Regions from separate parts of the Streptomyces sp. NBC_00341 genome, predicted to be linked through region 1. Evidence: riboswitches for the same ligand, from Rfam matches in the RefSeq annotation. Region 1 holds a riboswitch; each other region holds the start of a gene.
The links. Region 1 has a riboswitch for S-adenosylmethionine ahead of OG892_RS34445 (hypothetical protein). Riboswitches for the same ligand answer to the same signal wherever they lie in the genome.
Positions count from the first base shown of each region.

Region 2: linked by a shared signal. The riboswitch ahead of OG892_RS37675 (glutathione S-transferase C-terminal domain-containing protein) and the one ahead of OG892_RS34445 (hypothetical protein) in region 1 are both predicted to bind S-adenosylmethionine.
Region 3: linked by a shared signal. The riboswitch ahead of thrC (threonine synthase) and the one ahead of OG892_RS34445 (hypothetical protein) in region 1 are both predicted to bind S-adenosylmethionine.

Region 1 is NZ_CP108002.1:7,700,656-7,704,823, reverse strand. It holds gene OG892_RS34450 (cytochrome P450) at 1-523, opposite strand, end outside; gene OG892_RS34445 (hypothetical protein) at 726-1,118, opposite strand; SAM riboswitch class IV at 1,168-1,277, opposite strand; gene OG892_RS34440 (phosphocholine-specific phospholipase C) at 1,439-3,505, opposite strand; gene OG892_RS34435 (TetR/AcrR family transcriptional regulator) at 3,689-4,168, opposite strand, start outside.
Region 2 is NZ_CP108002.1:8,463,390-8,467,557, forward strand. It holds gene OG892_RS37670 (ATP-binding cassette domain-containing protein) at 1-232, shown strand, start outside; gene OG892_RS37675 (glutathione S-transferase C-terminal domain-containing protein) at 217-1,071, opposite strand; SAM riboswitch class IV at 1,397-1,543, opposite strand; gene OG892_RS37680 (amino acid ABC transporter permease) at 2,098-3,102, shown strand; gene OG892_RS37685 (amino acid ABC transporter ATP-binding protein) at 3,186-3,950, shown strand; gene OG892_RS37690 (ABC transporter substrate-binding protein) at 4,023-4,168, shown strand, end outside.
Region 3 is NZ_CP108002.1:5,000,849-5,005,016, reverse strand. It holds gene thrC (threonine synthase) at 1-1,062, opposite strand, end outside; SAM riboswitch class I at 1,080-1,206, opposite strand; gene OG892_RS22480 (glucosyl-3-phosphoglycerate synthase) at 1,359-2,309, shown strand; gene OG892_RS22475 (trehalose-6-phosphate synthase) at 2,367-3,758, shown strand; gene otsB (trehalose-phosphatase) at 3,735-4,168, opposite strand, start outside.

The DNA.
Region 1 (4,168 bases):
GGACCAGGACCGGAAGGGGCTCGCAGAAGTCGGCGACGAGGTCGGCCGTGCCCCGGCTGCACACGGCGTCGATCAGCCGGTCGGCCAACTGCTCGCAGTGGCTCCGGATCTCGAACGGGTCGGCCCCTTCGAGGGCGGGTCCGACCATCCGCGCGTGGCGCCGGTGCTCGTCCCCCGCGCTGAAGTAGATGGACGGCAGCGGCCGCCCGACCATGGGCAGCAGTGGCCAGTCCTGCGGGATGTTCTCCCACTGGTTCCACAGGCCGACATCGCGCGGGAACAGCTCACCGTCACTGGTGACCTGATGGAGTTCCCGGTAGCCGATGACCAGCCAGGCGGGGAACCCGCCCGGCAGTTCGACGGGAACGACCGGCCCGTGGTCCCGTCGCATGGCGCGGTAGACGGACTGCGGTTCGGTCTGGAACGAGGGCCCGCTGAGGGGTACGGCCCCCTGCCACGCGTGCGCGGGGCACTCCGGAGGGGGCGAGGCGGGCTCGGGCTCTGTGGAGGAAGGGCGCGTCATCGTCCTGACTTCTGTGGCGGAAGCGTCACGCGTCACGATCGTGCGGTCAACGCACGCCCACTATAAGGATTTTATGTGACACCACAGCGGTCAATGACGATCAAATGTGCGCTCGGAATGAAGCAACCGGTCGACATCTCACGACAATTGACGACCGACTCCAGGTACCGACTCCGAGTACCGACGTCGGACAGCGACTCGGCTACGAGCGCCCGGGGCCCGGGCGCCCGCACAACTCTCCCGCCTCAAAGGCGACGTTGACCAGTCCGGCGACCCGGTCGGCACCGGTCACGAGCTTGAGCGCATGCCAGCGGGAGAGCCAGTACACGCGCCCCCGGTGCCCGGCGAGCGTCTCCCGGAGCGCGTCCGGAGCGTGTGTCCACACCCGTGGAAGGGTGCCCGCGTAGTCGAACGCGGCACGCAGTCCGATCCAGCCGTCGTCCCGGACGTCGTCCGCGGTCAGCAGTATCTCGACGGCCTGACCGGGCTCCTGCCGACACTTCTTGGCGTGGATCCAGTGCACTTGGTGGCCTGCGGCGTACCGCTCGCAGTCCTCGCTCCGCACAGAGCCGTGCTCGGGGAGATGACGCAGCATGGCGAGTCCCGCCTTCCGGGGATGATGGACCCCGAGCGCTCTGCACCGCGGTCCGCTGTTCCCCGTACCTCGCGCACGGGGCAGGTCGTCACCCGGAGCACCCGCAGCGGAGCGGGGTGCCGTCCAGCAAGCCGGGGCTGCGCACTGGAACTCATGACCCGGCAAAAACCCTAACGCACCGAGCGGGCGCGCCCCGACACACGGGGCCGCCCGCCCGACGGTCGGTCAGGAACGCACGGGCAGGGCCGGACCCGGCCCGTGCGTCCCCACCGCTCTCCGATGACAGCCCGGCTGCCGCTCACCGCTCCCGGGCCGGCCGGTCAGCCGGTGACCAGGCCCGGGTCGCTCGTTCCCGCCTCACCCGTCTCGACGTGTCCGGCGAACCGGCGAAGGAAGGTGGCGTCCGCGTCCGAGATCACCTCGATGTCATACCAGCGCTTGCTTCCGCGCAGGTCAACGGTGTGCTTCACGGTCGAGCCGGCCCGCACCGCGAAGGTCTGCGCCCCGCCGCCGTAGGCGTCCGCGTTGCGCACCGTCAGCTGGACGGTCTCCGTGCCGGCCTGGGTGAGAGTCAGTTCGAGAGCTCCGCTCGCCGGGTTGTGACGCGCCGTCACCTCCGGCCCGGCCGACTTGCCGGGACCCCTGAAGGTCCGCAGGAACCCGTTCGGACCGTGGACCGTGAGGTCGGTCACGCCACTGGAGTAGGCCGTGTTCCAGCTGTCGGAGAGCGACTTGCCCGCCTCTGTGGTGTAGGTCCAGGGCCCGTCGCCGCGATTGCCGGACGTCACCAGGAACTGCGCTCCGGCCGCGTCCCCGCCACTGAAGGTGAGCTGGTACTTCCCGGTGCCCGGGTCTGCCGCCCCGTCCACGAGCGGCGCGTACCGCAGTGGCCGGGTGGGCCGCGTGCCGGACTCCTGCTTCGGCACACTGCCGGAGACCGGCGGCACCGGAACGTAGTCGGGGTGCCGCTCCCCGTCCGGCGGCGCGTATGCGTCCGTGGAGGGCAGCGAGGCGGGCGCGGTGTCCGTCGTGCGGAAGTCGAAGGCCGAGGTGAGATCGCCGCAGACAGCACGCCGCCAGGGCGAGATGTTGGGCTCGTGCACACCGAAGCGTTCTTCCATGAACCGGATGACGGAGGTGTGGTCGAAGACCTCGGAACACGCGAACCCCCCGGTGCTCCACGGGGACACGACCGTCATGGGCACGCGCTGCCCGAGCCCGTACGGCCCGGCCGCGTACCGGATGTCGCCGGGGAAGTGGTCGGCGGAGGTGTCCACGGTGGACAGCCCCTGCGCCGCGCCGGACGGCACGAACGGCGGCACGACGTGGTCGAAGAAGCCGTCGTTCTCGTCGTAGGTGATGAAGAGGGCGGTCCGGCCCCAGACCTCGGGGTCGGAGGTCAGCGCGTCCAGCACCTGCGAGATGTACCAGGCACCGTAGTTCGCGGGCCAGTTGGGGTGCTCGCTGTAGGCCTCGGGCGAGACGACCCAGGAGATCTTGGGGAGCGTCCCGGCCCGGACGTCGGCCTTGAGATCGTCGAGGAGCCCGTCGCCGTTCTTGACGTCGGTCCCGGTGCGCGCCTTGTCGAAGAGGGGGTCGCCGGGCTTGGCGTCGCGATAACTGTTGAAGTAGAGGAGCGAGTTGTCGCCGTACGTCCCCCGGTAGGCGTCGTCGATCCACCCCCACGAACCGGCGGCGTCGAGCCCGTCACCGATGTCCTGGTAGACCTTCCACGACACCCCGGCCTCCTCCAGCCGCTCGGGGTAGGTCTTCCAGCCGTAGCCCGCCTCGTCGTTGCCGAGCACGGGACCGCCGCCGGTACCGTCGTTGCCGGTGTACCCGCTCCACAGGTAGTAGCGGTTCGGGTCGGTCGAGCCGAGGAACGAGCAGTGATACGCGTCGCAGACGGTGAACGCGTCGGCGAGGGCGTAGTGGAACGGGATGTCCTCACGTGTGAGGTGGGCCATCGTCGTGGCGGTCTTGGCGGGCACCCACTGGTCGTACGCGCCCTTGTTCAACGCCCGGTGCCCACCGGCCCAGTCGTGGTTCAGGTCCTGGAGGAACTGCAGCCCGAGGTCGTCGGCGGGCGGCCGGAACGGCAGCACCTCCTTGCCGAGGAGGTCCTTCTGGTGCCAGACCGGCTTTCCGCCGGGCAGCGTGACCGGACGCGGGTCACCGAAGCCGCGCACACCCTTCATGGTGCCGAAGTAATGGTCGAAGGAACGGTTCTCCTGCATCAGTACGACGATGTGCTCGACGTCCTGGAGCGTGCCCGTACGGCCCTTCGCGGGCAGTGCGGCGGCGCGGGCGATGCTGCTCGACAACGCGCTGAAGGCGACCGTGCCTCCGGCGAGTTGCAGGAGGCGGCGACGGTTGAGTTCTGCCATGAGTGGGGGCCTCTGTGGGGTGAGGAAACATAAGGGCGAAAACGACAGGAGTGTTCCAGAACCGGCGGTCCGACGGAAGACCCGTGCAGTGTGCACACGGTGGCGTTCGGCCGAACACTCGGTGCCGGGCCGTGGCTTTCGCGCTCCTGCTCGCACGCGCCGAGAGGCTCCTGCGACCGGGCCTCATCGCCCGCTGCGACGCCGGTGGGCCCGCTGCCGGCACGTCGCGCCGCAGTAGCGTGCGGGGCGCCCCACGGTCTTGGCGTCGAACTCGGCCCCGCACTCCTCGCATCGCGGTCTCGTTGCGTGACGCCTGTCGGGTGGGTAACGAAACATCCGCCCTTCCGTGACCGGAGCGTTTCCCCGCAAGCCCTCCAGCGCCAGGTGGACCATGCGGACTCCGGCGGCCCTGTCCCGGTGGGCGGCCCGCATCGTCGCGCACCCGACAATGAGTACGGCGATGTCGTCCGGGCCCAGGTCCGCACGGACTCCACCGGCCCGCTGAGCTGCGCGGAGCAGGTCGGTCAGCGCCTGTTGGAACTGGTGCCCGGACGCGGCGAGCATCGGGCGCGGCCAGCTGGTGTCCGTGGTCACGAGGTCGCAGACGTGCTTGCGTCCGGACGACGTGTCGATGGTCTCCAGGAGGAAACCGAAGAACGCCGC
Region 2 (4,168 bases), 760 kb from region 1:
AGACGTCGAGCAGCTGCTCGGCCTGCTCGACCGGCTGGTGGACTCCGGGAAGTCCGTCATCGTGATCGAACACCACCAGGCGGTCATGGCGCACGCCGACTGGATCATCGACCTGGGCCCCGGCGCCGGTCACGACGGCGGCAGGCTCGTCTTCGAGGGCACCCCCGACGACCTGGTCGCGGACCGCTCCACCCTCACGGGCGAGCACCTCGCGGCCTACGTGGGAGCCTGAGGCAGCGAGTCGACGGCGGCCGCCCCGCCCGCGACGTCCGGAGCCGTCGGAGCCCCTGGTGTCTCCGGCATCTGCGGTGTATTCGGGAAGGCGGGGTGGCCGCAGAGGCGGCGTACGTACTCCCGGAGCCGGGCGCGGTCGCCGAGGGCGTCGACCGGGCCGAGATGGACGAGCGCCACCCACAGGTCCACATCCCCGGCCGTCAGCTGCTCGCCCAGCGCGTAGGGGCGCCGGGCGAGGGACCGGTCCAGGAGGTCCAGGGCCGCAGAGCGCTCCGAGGACCCCGCGTGCGGGGTGACGTCCCGGTCCAGCAGCTCGCGCAGGGCCTCGATGCCGTCGGCGAGCTCCGGCGGGCGCAGCGCCGAGGGACAGGCCTCGTCATGGCCGGAGAGCAGGCCTGCCAGATCGCGGAGTATGTCGGGCGTGTGGTTGCTGACGATGCGTCCGCTCCAGCGGTCGCACAGCGCGGGCGCGGTCAGCGGCCCGTCGTAGTGGTGCAGCGTGGCCTCGTACGCGCCGCGCAGCGAGGCGTACGCCTCGGGTGTCCCGGCGGGGTGCCCCAGGAACGTGGTGGCGACCGAGTCCCGGAGACCGAGCAGGCCGAGGGTGATCGAGATACGCAGCGAGCGCGGACAGCCCGCCGACAGGAACAGCTCGTAGCGGTGCGGAGCGGGATAGAAGCCGCCGGCCAGACCGACGCCGATACGGCTGTGGATACGGGAGGAGGGTACGGCGATCTTGGGACGGGGATGCGTGGCGCACGGACTCGGGCCGGATGAGATCGAGCCGCACGTGAGGGAGTTGCCTGTGCTGGAACTGCGCGAAGCTGTCTCGGGCATGACACTCCTGTGGAGATCCCGGTGGGAACGAGGTAGCCGCCGCCTTGTGGGCACCAGCGGCCGGATGGGGAACGGCTGCGCTCGCGCACCGGTCCGAATCACGACAGCGCGGGCGTGCACGCGTCATCGAGACCGTGCGGACCTGTACGCGTCATCGTGACAGCGCGGACCTGTGCGCGTCGTCGCGAACCGTGCGGACCTGTACGCGTCCGGTGTTCCGGGCTAGTAAGCGCTGGAGACACGCAGCAGGTCGATGTGCAGGCGCCTCGTCAAGCCGTTCCTGGACATGTCCCACCCGTCCCGACTCCGGGGCCCGCGAGACGCGGGACCACGCTTGCCCCGCCGCACCGGCGGGACCCGGTCGTCACCCGGGGCACCCCGTCGCGGTGGAAGGGTTGCCTGCCAGCGGGCCGGGGCCGATGGACCCCGTGAGCAGGACGGATCCCGCACGGGGGCGCTGACAATCGTGACCGTCCACGTCAGTTTCGGTGCGCCGGGTGACGCCGTCAAGGAGGCCACAGGGGCCATCTCGCCTGTTGGTCACCCGCGTTGACATTCCTGTCGGCCCATGCATAACTTGCGGCGCGGAACGGCTCCGGGTAGCGGCGATACGCCCGGCTTGTCGGCCGGCGCCCCAGCACACCGAGGGGTGCCGCAGTTGAGGACCGGACGGTGTCCGGCAGACGCGAGGCCCCGCGGGGCGGATCGGTGACGGTGAGAGCGATGCACGCAGCTGAGGGGATGGCTGCCTGGCGGTCCCGAGGCCGCGTCGTGCTCTGCGCGGACCGCTCCGTCGACCTCCAGCGTGTCAACAGCGCGCTGTGTACCGCCGCTTGTCGCGCTCTTCGTCAAGGCTGACGGCCCTCTGACTCCCTGACGTCCACCGCTGCCGCGGTGCGTCCCCTCCCCGCCCGGCCCCCTGCTCCGCGCTGTGCTGCCCGCGCCCTGCCGCGTCGTTCCCGACGACCGGCGTGGCGAGGCGCTGCCGTCCGCGGTCCGGGCCGTCCGCATCCGCTGGAGCCCTCCGTGAGTGAATCCCCCGGCGTCGCTGTGTCCTCCGGGTCAGCGCCGCCCGCCGAGGCGGCGCCCCGCCCCGGGCCACCCGTCGTGCCGAAACCGCCGGTCCCGCAGCGGGTCCGCCCGCTGCTTCGGCCCGGACGCTGGATCGTCACCGTCGTCGTCCTGGTGCTGGTCGCCCAGATCGTCCACGGGCTGGTGGCCAACCCCTTCTACCAGTGGGACCGGTTCCAGTACTGGTTCCTGCGCCCCACCATCCTTGACGGCCTGCTCGTCACGCTCGAAGTCGCCCTGTTCAGCGCCGTGCTGGGGCTTCTCGGCGGTGTGCTGCTGGCCCTGGCCCGGCTCTCCCCGAGCCCGGTGCTGCGCGCGGTCAGCTGGGTCTACACCTGGCTGTTCCGATCGGTCCCGCTGATCGTGATCCTGCTGTTCCTCTACAACTTCAGCGCGCTCTACCGGACGCTGAGCGTGGGAGTGCCGTTCGGCCCGGCGTTCTTCAGCTTCGACGAGTCACGCCTCGCCACCGACATGGCCGTCGCCGTCATCGGTCTCAGCCTGAACGAGGCGGCGTACGCCTCCGAAGTGGTGCGCGGCGGCATCCTCTCCGTCGACCAGGGCCAGCACGAGGCGGCAGCCGCCCTCGGCCTCCCGAAGCGGTACCGGTTCGCGAAGATCGTCTTCCCGCAGGCCCTGCGCTCCATCACCCCGAACTACGTCAACCAGCTGATCGGCCTGATCAAGGGCACCTCACTGGTCTTCTACGTCTCACTGCTCGACCTCTTCGGCTCCGTACAGAGCATGGGCAGCACCTACCCCGGCGACATCGTGCCGCTGCTGCTGGTCGCCACCGCCTGGTACCTGATCCTCACCAGCGTGGTGTCCGTCATCCAGTTCTACGTCGAGCGGTACTACTCGCGGGGCGCGCTGCGCACCCTGCCGCCCACACCGCTGCAGAGGCTGCGGACCGGCCTGGGCGATCTGCGGGCACGGGTCCGGAAGGAGACAGCGATATGACCGCGGAGGCGACGACCGGAACAGCGGAAGCGGCCGAGCCCGCCGGTACACCGGGTGAGGCCGACGCAGTCGCGGCGCCCCCGGTGCGCCCCGCCGCGGTCGAGGTGCACGACGTGCACAAGTGGTACGGCTCCCAGCGCGTTCTCGACGGCGTGGCGCTGACCGTGCGGCCCGGGGAGGTCACGGTCGTCCTCGGACCGTCCGGCTCGGGGAAGTCCACCCTCCTGCGGGTGATCAACCACCTGGAGAAGCCGGAGATCGGCCATGTCAGTGTGAACGGCGAGCTGATCGGCGTACGCAGGCACCGGGGGCGTCTCAAGGAGCTGAGCGAGCGCGCCATCCTGACGCAGCGCAGCCGGATCGGGTTCGTCTTCCAGAACTTCAACCTCTTCCCGCACCTCACGGTGCTGGACAACGTGGCAGCCGCGCCGGTCGCGACCGGGAGACTCACCAAGCCCGAGTCCCGGGAGCTGGCCCGCGACCTGCTCGACCGGGTGGGACTCGCGGACCGGGCAGCCGCCTACCCCCGCCAGCTCTCCGGCGGACAGCAGCAGCGCGTGGCCATCGCCCGAGCCCTCGCCCTGCGGCCCGGGGTCATCCTCTTCGACGAGCCGACCTCGGCGCTCGACCCCGAACTGGTCGGCGAGGTACTGGCCGTGATCAAGTCCCTGGCCGGCAGTGGCACCACCCTGCTGGTCGTGACGCACGAGATCGGCTTCGCCCGCGAGATCGCCGACCGGGTGGTCTTCATGGACGGCGGCCGGATCGTCGAACAGGGCCCGCCAGAGCAGGTGCTGGACCACCCGAGGCACGAGCGGACCAGGGACTTCCTGAGCAAGGTGCTCTGACCTCGCCGACCGTTCCACCCGCCGACGCCCCGTCTCCGTACACCCTCACCGCACCCGACAAGGACAGCCACCATGCGTACCCCCATCCTCCGCAGCAGACTCCGCCGAGGTGTCGCCGCCTCCGCCGCGTTCGCCTCGCTCGCCGCCGGCCTCGCCGCGTGCGGCGGTGACGGCGACGCCGCGACCAGGACCGGCAGTGCGCCGGCCGGAACGGTCAC
Region 3 (4,168 bases), 2.7 Mb from region 1:
CTTGATCGCGTCGACGACCTGTTCGTCGTTCACGTCGTCCACCGCACCACCCGTACGACGGGCGATGTCCAGGACGTAGGGGCCGTCGGCCGGGTTGCCGATGGCGAGGGACTTGGCGATCGTGTTCGGCTTCTGCGGGCGGACCACGTCGTGACCGGCCTTGAAGGCGGTGGAGACCGGCGAGCAGCCCTCGGCCTGGGCGCCGAAGATCTTGTACGGCTTGTCCTCGACCAGGCCGAGCTTGATCAGCTCCTGGAGGCCCTTGTCGATCTTCGTGAGCTGCGAGCCGGACGCGATCGGGATGACGATCTGGTCGGGCAGCCGCCAGCCGAGCTGCTCGCAGATCTCGTACGCGAGCGTCTTGGAGCCCTCACCGTAGTACGGGCGGAGGTTGACGTTGACGAAGCCCCAGCCCTCCCCGAGCGGATCTCCGATGAGCTCCGAGCAGAACCGGTTGACGTCGTCGTAGTTGCCCTCGATGCCGACCAGCTCACCGCCGTACACCGCGGCCATGACGACCTTGCCCTGCTCCAGGTCGTGCGGGATGAACACGCAGGAGCGCAGACCGGCGCGGGCGGCGGCGGCGCCCACCGCACCGGCGAGGTTGCCGGTGGAGGAGCAGGAGAGCGTGGTGAAACCGAAGGCGCGGGCGGCCTCGACGGCGATCGCGACGACGCGGTCCTTGAAGGAGTGCGTCGGGTTGCCGGAGTCGTCCTTGACGTACAGGCCGCCGGTGACGCCCAGCTCACGGGCGAGGTTGTCGGCCTTGACCAGCTTGGTGAAGCCCGGGTTGATGTTGGGCTTGTCCGCGACGTCGGAGGGGACCGGCAGCAGCGGCGCGTAGCGCCAGATGTTGTCCGGTCCGGCCTCGATGCGCTTCTTCAGCTCGTCCGGGGAGCCGGTCGGCAGGTCGTACGCCACTTCGAGCGGCCCGAAACAGGTCGCACAGGCGAAAAGCGGACCGAGCGGGAATCGTTCTCCGCACTCGCGGCAGGAAAGTGCCGCGGCGGGACCGAGGTCCACGGAAGATTCGGTAGGTGCTGCAACAGTCTCAACAGCCATGATGGCGAGGCCCTTTCTCCTCATCTTCCTTGTGACGCATTTCGCCACAAGACGGAATTGGCACCGTCCCCACCTGACCTCGCGGTCGGCGGGATGGTTGCCGGGACTTCAACGGGCCGTTCCCTCTGTCCCTCTGGATGAGCGCTATGGCACTGGACCATCGATCCAGGCGTTTATCGGCAGATGGACCCCGGCATGCCACGGCCATCTGCGTTGTTCAGACTGTAACCGAAGCACCGGACTGTTGAGATAGTCGTCCGAACCGCGAGATGGATCACATACAGGGAGTATCGACCGTGCTGGAAGAGGTCGAACGCTGGCTGACCAGGCGTTCCTGGTCGTGCGCCGACCGCCCGCTGGAGCAGCTCCTGGCCGCCAGGAGCGGCGACCCGCGCCGGGGGAGCGTGAGTGTCGTCCTGCCCGCGCTGAACGAGGCGGCGACGGTCGGGGACATCGTCCGGACGATCCGGCGCGAGCTCATGGAGAAGGTCCGGCTGGTCGACGAACTCGTGGTGATCGACTCCGGCTCCACCGACGACACCGCGGAGCTGGCCCGCCGGGCGGGCGCCCGGGTGATCCACCGGGACGCGATCCTGCCCCGGCTGCCGGCCGTCCCCGGCAAGGGCGAGGTGCTGTGGCGGTCACTGCTGGTGACCGGCGGTGACATCGTCTGCTTCATCGACGCGGACCTGAAGGACTTCTCGGCCGACTTCGTCTCCGGCATCGTCGGCCCGCTGCTGACCGACCCCTCCGTGCAGTTCGTCAAGGCGATGTACGACCGTCCGCTCGGGGACACCGCGGGCCAGGGCGGGCGGGTCACCGAACTGGTGGCACGGCCGCTGCTCAATCTGCACTGGCCGCAGCTGGCCGGCTTCGTCCAGCCGCTGGGCGGCGAGTACGCCGTACGCCGCTCACTGCTCGAACAGCTGCCGTTCCCGGTCGGCTACGGGGTGGAGCTGGGGCTGCTCGTCGACGCCCTGCACACGGTCGGACTGGACGCGCTGGCCCAGGTCGACGTCGGCGTCCGCAAACACCGCCACCAGGACGGCCGGGCGCTCGGCCGGATGGCGGCGGCCATCTACCGGACCGCGTCGCTGCGGCTCTCCCGCGGCCATCTGGTGCGCCCGGAGCTGACCCAGTTCGAGCGCGGCGAGAACGGCTTCGTACCGCGCACCTACCCGGTGGACACCCAGGAGCGGCCGCCGATGCGCGAGATCGAGGAGTACGTCTCGCGCCGCGCCGCCTGAGACAGGCCGCGGCCGCACGCACGTTTGGACCGTTCGGGATCGGGCTAGATTCCGCGCATGGTCTCCGAGCACGCCCCCCAGCCCGCCGCCCAGGTACTCGTCGCGTCCAACCGCGGTCCGGTCTCGTACGCACTGAACGAGGACGGCTCGCTCGACGCGAAACGGGGCGGGGGCGGGCTCGTCTCGGGGCTGAGCGCGGTGGACGACAAGATGTGGGTCTGCGCCGCGCTCGGTGACGGCGACCGCGAGGCGGTGCGGCGCGGCGTCGGTGAGCCGGGCGTACGGATGCTCGACATCGACGCGGACGTGCACGCCGACGCGTACAACGGCATCGCGAACTCGGTGCTCTGGTTCGTCCACCACCTGCTCTACCAGACCCCCGTGGAGCCCGTCTTCGACGCGGAGTTCCGGCGTCAGTGGGCGTCCTTCGAGACCTACAACCGGGCCTTCGCCCAGGCGCTCGCGGAGGAGGCGGGCGAGGGCGCGGCGGTCCTGGTGCAGGACTACCACCTGGTGCTGGTGCCCGGCATGCTCCGCGAGCTCCGCCCCGACCTGCGCATCGGCCACTTCTCGCACACCCCGTGGGCGCCCGTCGACTACTTCCGGATGCTGCCCGACGACATCGCGGAGCAGGTGCTGCGCGGCATCCTCGGCGCCGACCGGGCGGCCTTCCTGACCCGCCGCTGGGCGGACGCCTTCATCAGCTGCTGCACGGAGATCCTGGGCGGCACCGGCCACACCCGGATCGGCGTGCACGGGCTCGGCGCCGACGCGGACTTCCTGCGCCGGCGCGCGCACGAGCCGGACGTGGACGAGCGGATGGCGGCGCTGCGCGAACAGGTGGGCCCCGGCCGGAAGACCATCGTGCGGGTGGACCGCACGGAGCTGTCCAAGAACATCGTCCGCGGGATGCTCGCCTACGGGGCCCTGCTCGACGAACGGCCCGAGTGGCACGGCCGCGTCGTCCACGTCGCGTTCGCCTACCCCTCGCGGCAGGACCTCGCGGTGTACCGGGAGTACACGGCCGAGGTGCAGCGCGTCGCCGACGAGATCAACGCCAAGCACGGCACGGCGGACTGGACCCCGGTCGTGCTCCACGTCAAGGACGACTTCGCCCGCTCGCTGGCGGCGTACCGGCTGGCCGACGTGGCGCTCGTCAACCCGATCAGGGACGGCATGAACCTGGTCGCCAAGGAGGTCCCGGTCGTCTCTGACCACGGCTGCGCGCTGGTGCTGTCGCGGGAGGCGGGGGCGTACGAGGAGCTGGGCGACGACGCGATCGCGGTGAACCCGTACGACGTGTCCGCCACCGCCGACGCCCTGCACGAGGCGCTGACGATGGCGGACGGTGAACGCGCGGAGCGCACGGAGCGGCTGGCGGAGGCGGCCACCGCGCTGCCGCCGCAGCAGTGGTTCCTGGACCAGCTAGAGGCGCTGCGCCAGGGCTGACAGGAAGCCGACGACCGCTCCGGGGCCCGACAGCAACAGATCGGCACGCGAGGCCAGTTCCGGCACCTCCGCCTCGCCGCTGCAGATGAGCAGGCCGGGGGTGCCGTCGGGGCCCTCGGTGCGGAGCTTCTCGACGGCGGCGAACGCGGCCAGGTCGCCCAGGTCGTCGCCCGCGTACAGCACGGACTCGGCGCCCGTCTCGCGCACGTACTGGGTGAGGGCGACGCCCTTGTCCATGCCGGAGGGACGCAACTCCAGCACCATCCGGCCCGGTTCGACGATCAGGCCGTGCCGGGCGGCCAGCTCACCGAGGGGGCCGCGCAGCGCTTCGAAGGCGGCCTGCGGGTCCTCGGCGCGGCGGGTGTGGACGGCGAGCGCCTGGCCCTTCTCCTCTATCCAGGTACCGCGCC